Linked DNA regions of Caballeronia sp. TF1N1. The protein of the gene in region 1 binds, or shares a complex with, the protein of each later gene. Links are inferred from orthologs where the notes say so. Each region holds a gene or a part of one and is shown in the gene's direction. Other genes may lie near its edges.

What was found. The genes of interacting proteins can lie anywhere in the genome.
Region 2: the proteins of pmbA (region 1) and tldD are in contact, whole or in part, in a solved structure (PDB 5NJ9), measured with the Escherichia coli proteins. The link is inferred for Caballeronia sp. TF1N1 from one-to-one orthologs.

The regions. Positions count from the first base shown.
Region 1 is NZ_CP084626.1:2,107,653-2,112,474, reverse strand. What follows is about bases 1,137-4,008. They hold pmbA (metalloprotease PmbA), read left to right. Parts: upstream 1,137-1,823; coding sequence 1,824-3,194; downstream 3,195-4,008. Other genes in these bases: LDZ28_RS09800 (dihydrofolate reductase), read right to left, coding at 3,254-3,757; yjgA (ribosome biogenesis factor YjgA), read right to left, coding at 1,137-1,601. Outside these bases: orn (oligoribonuclease), read left to right, coding at 1-392; mog (molybdopterin adenylyltransferase), read right to left, coding at 383-1,021; more of yjgA, read right to left, coding at 1,002-1,136; LDZ28_RS09795 (sigma-54 dependent transcriptional regulator), read left to right, coding at 4,701-4,822.
Region 2 is NZ_CP084626.1:372,081-376,428, reverse strand. The notes cover bases 1,167-3,980. They hold tldD (metalloprotease TldD), read left to right. Parts: upstream 1,167-1,747; coding sequence 1,748-3,214; downstream 3,215-3,980. Other genes in these bases: aroG (3-deoxy-7-phosphoheptulonate synthase AroG), read left to right, coding at 3,566-3,980; LDZ28_RS01800 (carbon-nitrogen hydrolase family protein), read left to right, coding at 1,167-1,614. In the rest of the region: LDZ28_RS01805 (YhdP family protein), read left to right, coding at 1-729; more of LDZ28_RS01800, read left to right, coding at 787-1,166; more of aroG, read left to right, coding at 3,981-4,348. UniProt on the Escherichia coli protein: Metalloprotease involved in CcdA degradation. Suppresses the inhibitory activity of the carbon storage regulator (CsrA).

The DNA.
Region 1 (4,822 bases):
GGAATCGCAATACGCATGGCCGCTCGGGGCTGACGGAACGCGTGAAGGCATCGACGGTGGATGAAGCGGAAGCCACCCGTCAGACTCGTGAATTCCTCGGTCAGTACGTGCCGCCCGGCAAGTCGCCGATGTGCGGCAATTCCATTTGCCAGGACCGCCGCTTCATGGCGCGCTGGATGCCGGAACTGGAGACGTTCTTTCACTATCGCAATCTGGACGTGAGCACGCTCAAGGAACTGTGCCGCCGCTGGCAGCCAGCCATCTACAAGGGCTTTCAGAAGCGCGCGATGCACACGGCGCTCGCCGATATCCACGAGTCCATCGACGAACTCAAGTACTACCGCGAGCACTTCCTGATTCCCGCGGCGTCGGCATCGTCGGCTCAGGCTTGAGGTTTGGAAGCGCCTGACTTTCGAATGGCGCTTTTGGGCCGGAACGCGGCAACCGCTTCCGGCTTCGTTTCGATGTAAGGCCCGCCGATCAGATCGATGCAATACGGCACTGCCGCGAAGATGCCCGGCACGCGCGTCTTGCCGTCGGCGTCCTTCAGGCCTTCGAGCGTTTCCCTGATCGACTTCGGCTGTCCCGGCAAATTGATGATGAGCGCGGCGTGATCCTCCGTCTCACGAATCACGGCAACCTGACGTGAGAGAATGGCGGTCGGCACGAAGTTCAGGCTAATTTGGCGCATCTGTTCGCCAAAGCCTGGCATCGGCTTGGTGGCGACGGCGAGCGTCGCTTCCGGCGTCACGTCGCGGCGCGAGGGACCGGTGCCGCCCGTGGTCAGCACGAGATCGCAACCGTGTGTGTCGACCAGTTCGATGAGCGTGGCCGAGATGGTGGCGGCATCGTCGTGAATCAGCCGCGTTTGCGCGCGCCAGGGTGAGCTCAGCGCTTCTCCGAGCCATGCTTCGAGCGACGGCACGCCTTTGTCCTCGTACACGCCTTGCGAGGCGCGATCGCTGATCGAAACCAGTCCGACGAGCAACTCGTCCGGATGATTACGCTTCGTCGTCGTCACGGTTTTCCTCGTCGCTGTCGCTCTCGTCTTCCTGTTTCACGCCCGCTGCGTTCTTGATCCACTGGAACAATTCGCGGTAATAGCGCGGCGGCTTTTGCAGCTCGCGCTCCTTGCGCGTATTGCGGATCAGCGTGCGGCCTTCCTGCGCGTCCACGCCCGGATGCTCGCGGATGAAATCGGTCAGCGCGGCGTCGCTTGCGAGCAGCTTGTCGCGCGAGCGTTCGATCCAATGCAGGCGCGCGGTCTCCGCCTTGTTCACGCCGCGATGCGTGTCGAGCGCGGTGCGCAGCGCGGCGACTTCGTCTTCGAGCAGCGTGCGCATGACGCGCCCGACGTATTGCACCTGACGGCGCTTGCCTTCGTGATCGGTGATACGACGCGCTTCGCGCACGGCGTCGTTCAGCTTCTCAGGCATGGGCATGCGCTTGAGCGCGTCTTTCGGCAGCGCGATCAGCGCCTCGCCCAGTTCCTGCAGCGCGTGCATGTCGCGCTTGAGCTGGGATTTGCTCGGGCGATCGTAGCCGTTTTCGTCGACTTCCGGCTCGGCTTCGATCGGTTGAATGCGGGTTTTACGGTTCATGGCGATATTGTAGCTTGCGCGTCGCGGCGCTCGGCTCGCGCACGCGAAGCGCGATGCATCGTGCATGCGGTGCGGGTGCGCGGTCCTTGCTATGATCGCAGCATGCGTCGATCGAATCGACCCCGCCGTCTGCTTCATCGAAAGGCCGGACGAAAGCGGGAATCCTCTTGCAACGACACGCGCGGGCGCGCGGCGCCCCCGACCTCCTAAGGCACACACAAAATGGCAGCAGACATGGACGTCAAGCAACGCTTTTTCCCGCATACGCAAGACGAACTCAAGGAGATTGCCTCCGACATCCTGCGTCACGCGAAGGAACTCGGCGCGACCGATGCCGCCACCGAAATCTCCGAAGGCGATGGCCTTTCGGTAAGCGTGCGGCGCGGCGAAGTGGAGACCATCGAGCACAACCGGGACAAGATGGTGGGCGTGACCGTCTTCATCGGCAAGAAGCGCGGCAATGCGAGCACCGCGGACTTCACGCGCGAAGCACTGCGCGATACCGTTGCGGCCGCCTACAACATCGCGCGCTTCACGGCTGAAGACAGCGCCGCCGGGCTTGCGGAAGAAGACTTGCTGGAAAAGTCGCCTCAGGACCTCGATCTTTATCATCCGTGGGTCATCGACGCCGAAGAGGCCGCCGAGCTCGCACGCCGCGCCGAAGCCGCCGCGTTCGCGGTGGATAAGCGCGTGACCAATTCCGAGGGCGCGAGCGTATCGGCGCAGCATTCGCAGTTCGTGCTCGCGACCTCGCGCGGCTTCCTCGCGGGCTATCCGTACTCGCGGCATTACATCGCGTGCGCGCCCATTGCCGCGAGCGGACGCGACATGCAGCGCGACGACTGGTACACGTCGCGCCGCAATGCCACCGAACTCGCCGCGCCGGAAGCCGTCGGACGCTACGCCGCCGAACGCGCGCTCGCGCGTCTGAACGCGAAGAGCCTCGACACGCGCAAGTGCCGCGTGTTGTTCGAAGCGCCGCTGGCTGCGGGCATCCTCGGCTCGTTCGTGCAAGCGGTGAGCGGTGGGGCGTTGTATCGCAAGACGACGTTTCTCGTCGACAGCCTCGGCAAGCCGGTGTTCGCGCCGCACGTTCAGATCGTCGAAGATCCGCACGTGAAGGGCGGCATGGGCAGCGCGCCGTTCGACGAGGAAGGCGTGCGCACCGAGCGTCGCAATGTGGTGGATGACGGCGTTGTGCAGGGCTATTTCCTGTCCACGTATTCGGCGCGCAAGCTCGGCATGAAGACCACCGGCAACGCGGGCGGCTCGCATAATTTGACGATGACAAGCTCGAATACGAAGGCGGAAGACGACTTCGAGGCCATGCTGAAGAAGCTCGACACCGGCCTTTTGCTTACCGAACTGATGGGGCAGGGCGTGAACTACGTGACGGGCGACTATTCGCGCGGTGCGTCGGGCTTTTGGGTGGAGAACGGCAAGATTCAGCACGCGGTCGAGGAAATCACGGTCGCGAGCACGCTTCAGGAAATGTTCCGCCACATCGAGGCGATCGGCGCGGATACGGTCGTGCGCGGCACGAAGGAAATCGGCTCGGTGCTGATCGAGCGGATGACCATCGCGGGGCAGTAAAACTCAGAGGTGGTTCAAGAAGAAGGCCCCGGATGGCGCGAGCTATCCGGGGCCTTCGTTCATGCGTCCGCCCGGCGTCGATACGTGACGAACGCGAAGTCGAACGCGTTCGGTGGCGCGGCGCGCCGCGGATCGCGAGCGACTTCCTGCCAATGCGCGGCGTCCGGCGCCGGAAAATGGGTGTTGCCTTCGAAATCGGCATCGATCTCGGTGACGATCAGCTTGTCCGCCTGCGCGATGGCGTCGCCGTACAACTGCGCGCCGCCGATCACGAAGGCCTCGCTTGCGTGGTCGGCGATGGCGAGCGAGAGGGCATCGGCCAAGCTCGTGACGGTATCGCAGCCGGTATAGCGACGCGTGGCGTCGCGCGACACGACGATATTCCGCCGCCCGGGCAGCGGCCGGCCAATCGATTCATGCGTCTTGCGTCCCATGATGATCGGCGCGCCCATCGTCGTGCGCTTGAAGAAAGCGAGATCCTCGGGGAGGCGCCAGGGCAGGTCGTTGTCGCGTCCGATCACGCCATTGCGCGCGCGGGCGACGATCAGGGTCAGCGTCGTCATGTAGTCGGAAAGTCGTGCAGGAGTGAGGCGCGCAGGAGGCGCGACCGTGCCGCGATTTTAACCGACGCCCGCCGCTGTCTTGCCTCGACTCAGCCTTTGGTCCGATCGAATCCCGGCCGCTCGGGCGTGAACTCGTCCCATAGCGTGACGCTCACGCCGTAGTTCGAAGACTGCCTTTGGTGCGATTCGGGGTCGCTCGTGTTCGCTGCATCCCGCGCATTTGTCCACGACAAGGCGCGTCGCTCGTCTTCGTCCGACGAACGGGAAGTCGGCGCGCAATCCGGTAAAGAATGATCGAAAGCCATCGTGGCGACATATCCGAGTAAGTATTCCCGGAAGTGTTTCGGGAATAAAACAGTCAGGCGGCTGGTATATCGAGTTGAGATGCGACCAGGCTGAAAATCTGCTGACGAAACGAAATGCGGCTTGCATTTCTTACCTGTCCGCATGCGTCGAATATAGCCAGATACATGCCAACAGTCGCAATCCGTTACCGTGCAAAGATCATGATGAAAACGGCAGAAAATCATCGCGGCCGAATGGACGAAAACGTTTCACACGTGAAACGCGAAGGGAGAAAAACATGAATTTCCTGTGAATCAGGTATAAGATTTTGTCTTATTAAAACGTCTCATTTGCTTTTAATAATTCATTGAGAAATTCTTGCCAGCCCCGTCCTGTCAGGGTTTTGTGACCAGTCCAATGGGCCTTGACGATATTTGTTTGCGGGGTTTATGGGTTATAGTAGTCTCTCGAAAATGGCGCAGAACCGGTCAATAGGGATTCGTGGAAGGGTTCACGGCGCCAGATGCGTCGTTCCCGGAGGCAACGAATCGAAACGCGAGTCCGCTCGCCACACAGCGCGAGGACATTGATTTCTGCATGCAGCGAGAGCCTGAACTACGCGACCTTTTCAACGAATGTTGAAGAAAGGATCTGAATAATGGACGTCGCTCGGCGGCAACTTATCTATGTGACTCGCGATCCCAGCGAGATGCTATGCGCGCGCTTCGAAGAACGCGGCTGGCAAATCGAAATCGTGGCGAGCGCGCGCGACACGAAGAA
Region 2 (4,348 bases), 1.7 Mb from region 1 along the record:
TCGACCGCCGTGAAACCCGCGAACGACGACACCTTTCCGCGCCGCACGGCACTCGACTTCAAGCTCGACGTGAACGACGCCGGTCAGTTGATCGACCGCTTCGGTCTGCCGCGCACGGTCAATCACGGCGCGGGCACGGTGTCCGGTCACGCGGCGTGGAACGGCGGCCCGACGACAGTCGATCCAAATTCGCTCGATGGCAACGTCGCTGTCGATTTGCGTCACGGCCAAATTCTGCGCGCGCCCGGCGCCGCGAAATGGCTCGGCATCTTCAGCTTGCGCAGCCTTGCGAATCTGCTCACGCTGCATTTTCAGGATGTCGTCGGCAAGGGACTGCCGTTCGAGAAAGTCACGGGCGACGCGCATATCGAACAGGGCATCGCGAGGACGGACGATCTGGTGATGATCACATCGCCCGCGCGCGTGCAGATGCAAGGACTCGTCGACCTGCCGCAACGCACGCAGGATTTGCACGTTAAGGTCATACCGACCGTCGGCGCGGGCGCGGTCGCAATCGGCGCGGCGGTCATCAATCCGCTGCTCGGTCTGGGCGCGCTGGCCGCCGATCTCGCATTGTCGAAGTCCATTCAGAAGGCGTTCGAACTCGACTATTCGATCACCGGTCCCTGGTCCAAACCGGTCGTTCAGCGCCTGCGGGGCGATCAGGGTAAGATCGAAACACCTGCCGCCGCCGCTGTCCCTGCTGCCGTACCAGCAGTCGCTCCGTGAAGGCGACACGGTTCCGCCCTATTTTCGTCACCTTTTTTGGCAAATGCGCACAAAAATATGAACGATAAATCGAGCGAAAGCGCGAATTTCCGCGTCGCCGCGCTACAGATGGTCAGCGCGCCGGACCGCGATCGCAACCTGACCGAGGCCGGCCGGCTGATCGCGGAAGCCGCGCGCGACGGCGCCCAACTCGTGCTCCTGCCCGAATACTTCTGCTACATGGGCTTCAAGGACACCGACAAACGCGCCATTCGCGAGACGCCGGGCGCGGGTCCGATCCAGCAATTCTTGTCCGATGCGGCGCGCGAGCATCGCGTGTGGGTGATCGGCGGGACTTTGCCGTTGCAGTCGGCGGAGCCGGATCGCGTATTGAACACCACGCTCGTGTTCGACCCCGCCGGCAAGCAGGTTGGGCGCTACGACAAGATTCACCTCTTCAATTTCGAGAAAGGCGAGGAATCGTTCGACGAAGCGCGCACCATCTGCCCCGGCAGCGAAGTGCGGACTTTCGACGCGCCATTCGGACGAGTCGGCCTTTCGGTGTGCTACGACCTGCGATTCCCGGAGCTGTATCGAAAAATGGGCGACTGCGCGTTGATGGTCGTCCCCTCCGCGTTCACCTACACGACCGGCAAGGCACATTGGGAAATCTTGCTACGCGCCCGCGCCATTGAAAACCAGTGCTACGTCCTCGCCGCGGCACAAGGCGGCAAACATGAAAACGGCCGGCGCACTTTCGGCCACAGCATCCTGATCGACCCTTGGGGCGAAATCATCGACGTGCGCGATGAAGGCGCGGGCGTCGTGGCCGGCCAGATCGATCCGGCGCGCATTGCGTCAGTGCGACAGAGCTTGCCGGCGTATCGGCATCGCGTGATCGGCTGAGACGCGCGCGCCAAGTATCTTGAAAATAGGTTTTCCGACGGTCTTGAAAGCGCGATTTTTTCTCCGCACATGACCGAACCCCGTCAGCCATTAGAATGGTCTGAAATATCACCGAACTCGCAACAGGCACCGCATGAACATCATCGAACCCGGCATTAGGAATCTGGTCACGGCGAAGGACGTTTTGCTTACGCCGTATGGCCTCGACGAGGGGCTTATCACACGTACGCTTGCGGAAATTTTCACGCATCGCGTCGATTACGCCGACCTCTATTTCCAGTCCACGCGCAGCGAAGCGTGGAGTCTGGAAGAAGGCATCGTCAAATCGGGCAGCTTCAGCATCGATCAGGGCGTCGGCGTGCGCGCCGTTTCGGGCGAGCGCACGGCTTTCGCCTACTCCGACGATCTCTCGCCCGAATCGATTCGCCAGGCGGCGCACGCAACACGCGCGATCGCCAAGGCGGGCGGCGGCAAGCACAAAATCAAGTCGGCGAGCACGCTCACGGGCGTGTCGGGCCGCGATCTGTATTTACCCGCCGATCCGCTGCATTCGCTTGATTCCGACGCGAAGGTGAAGCTGCTGGAGCGCGTCGAACAGATGGCGCGCGGCCGCGATCCGCGCATCACGCAAGTCATGGCCGGGCTCGCCGGTGAATACGACGTCGTGCTGGTGGCGCGCAGCGACGGCGCGCTCGCCGCCGACGTGCGACCGCTCGTGCGCGTATCGGTCACGGTGATCGCCGAGCAAAACGGACGCCGCGAGATCGGCACGGGCGGCGGTGGCGGACGCTTCGACTATGGCTATTTCACCGACGACATCCTGAACCGCTACGTCGACGACGCGGTGCACGCGGCGCTGGTGAACCTGGAAGCGCGTCCGGCACCCGCAGGCGCCATGACCGTCGTGCTCGGGCCGGGCTGGCCGGGCGTGCTCTTGCACGAAGCAATCGGGCACGGGCTGGAAGGCGACTTCAACCGCAAGGGATCGTCGGCGTTCGCGGGTCGTATCGGCGAACAGGTCGCGGCGAAGGGCGTGACCGTGGTCGATGACGGCACGCTGCCGAATCGGCGCGGCTCGCTCAACATCGACGACGAAGGCAATCCGACGCAGTGCACGACGCTGATCGAGGACGGCATTCTCAAGGGCTACATTCAGGATTCGCTCAACGCGCGTTTGATGAAGATGCCCGTGACGGGCAACGCGCGCCGCGAATCCTACGCCGCCCTGCCGATGCCGCGCATGACCAACACGTACATGCTCAACGGCGACAAGGACCCGAAGGAGATTCTGGCTTCGGTGAAGAAAGGCTTGTACGCGGTGAATTTCGGCGGCGGTCAGGTGGATATCACCAACGGCAAGTTCGTGTTTTCGGCGTCCGAGGCGTACATGATCGAGGACGGCAAGATCACGTATCCGGTGAAGGGCGCGACCTTGATCGGCAGCGGACCGGAATCGCTCAAATACGTGACGATGATCGGTAACGACATGTCGCTGGATACGGGCGTCGGCGTGTGCGGCAAGGAAGGCCAGAGCGTGCCGGTGGGCGTTGGGCAACCGACGTTGCGCATCGAAAAGATGACGGTGGGCGGCACGGTTTGATGTTTTTCGATGCGGGCTTTCCGCGTCGCTTCGGGCTGCGTTTGCGATTGCACGGGCCGGCGATGCGGGATTCCCGCGTTCTTCGAGTGGAAGGCTTGCCAGCGCCGCGTGTTTGCGGTTATAAAAGCAGCTACCTGATTTTTTGCGACAGACTTTTCTCTCTTAAGCCATGACCGCCAAGTTTTATTTTTATTTCTTTTGGCATCTCAAGCCGCTGGCGGATGGAGAGGGGTCGTTGCAAGTACGGTAAGTACGCAAAACCAAATTCCCGAAAAACCGCCAGCGAGTCTGGCGGTTTTTTTTCGCCCTTCACACGTTGGTTTTGATTGAAAGAGACGCAGGAGAAAAGAAATGCCCCCGCACAATACCGACGATGTCCGCATTCGTGAGCTGAAAGAACTGACGCCTCCCGCGCATCTGATCCGCGAATTCCCTTGCGCCGAACCCGTGTCGGAACTGATTTACAACGCGCGCAAGTCGATGCATCGCATACTGCACGGAATGGATGATCGCTTGATCGTGATCGTCGGACCGTGCTCCATTCACGATCCCAAGGCGGCGATGGAATATGCGGGACGACTGATCGAGCAGCGTAAGCGCTTCGCGGGCGAATTGGAAATCGTGATGCGCGTGTACTTCGAAAAGCCGCGTACCACGGTGGGCTGGAAGGGGCTGATCAACGATCCGTACATGGATAACAGCTTCAAGATCAATGATGGATTGCGGGCTGCGCGAGAATTGCTCATGCATATCAACGAGCTTGGTTTGCCGGCCGGCACCGAGTATCTGGATATGATTAGTCCGCAGTACATTGCGGACCTGATTTCGTGGGGCGCGATTGGGGCGCGGACTACCGAATCTCAGGTTCACCGTGAGCTTGCATCGGGATTGTCTTGTCCGGTGGGCTTTAAAAATGGCACGGATGGAAACGTCAAGATTGCCGTCGATGCTATCAAGGCCGCTTCGCAGCCGCATCATTTCCTGTCGGTCACGAAGGGCGGACATTCGGCGATCGTTTCCACCGCCGGCAACGAGGATTGCCATATCATTTTACGCGGCGGTAAATCGCCGAATTTCGATGCCGCTAGTGTCGATGCGGCTTGCAGCGATATCGGCAAGGCGGGATTAGCGGCG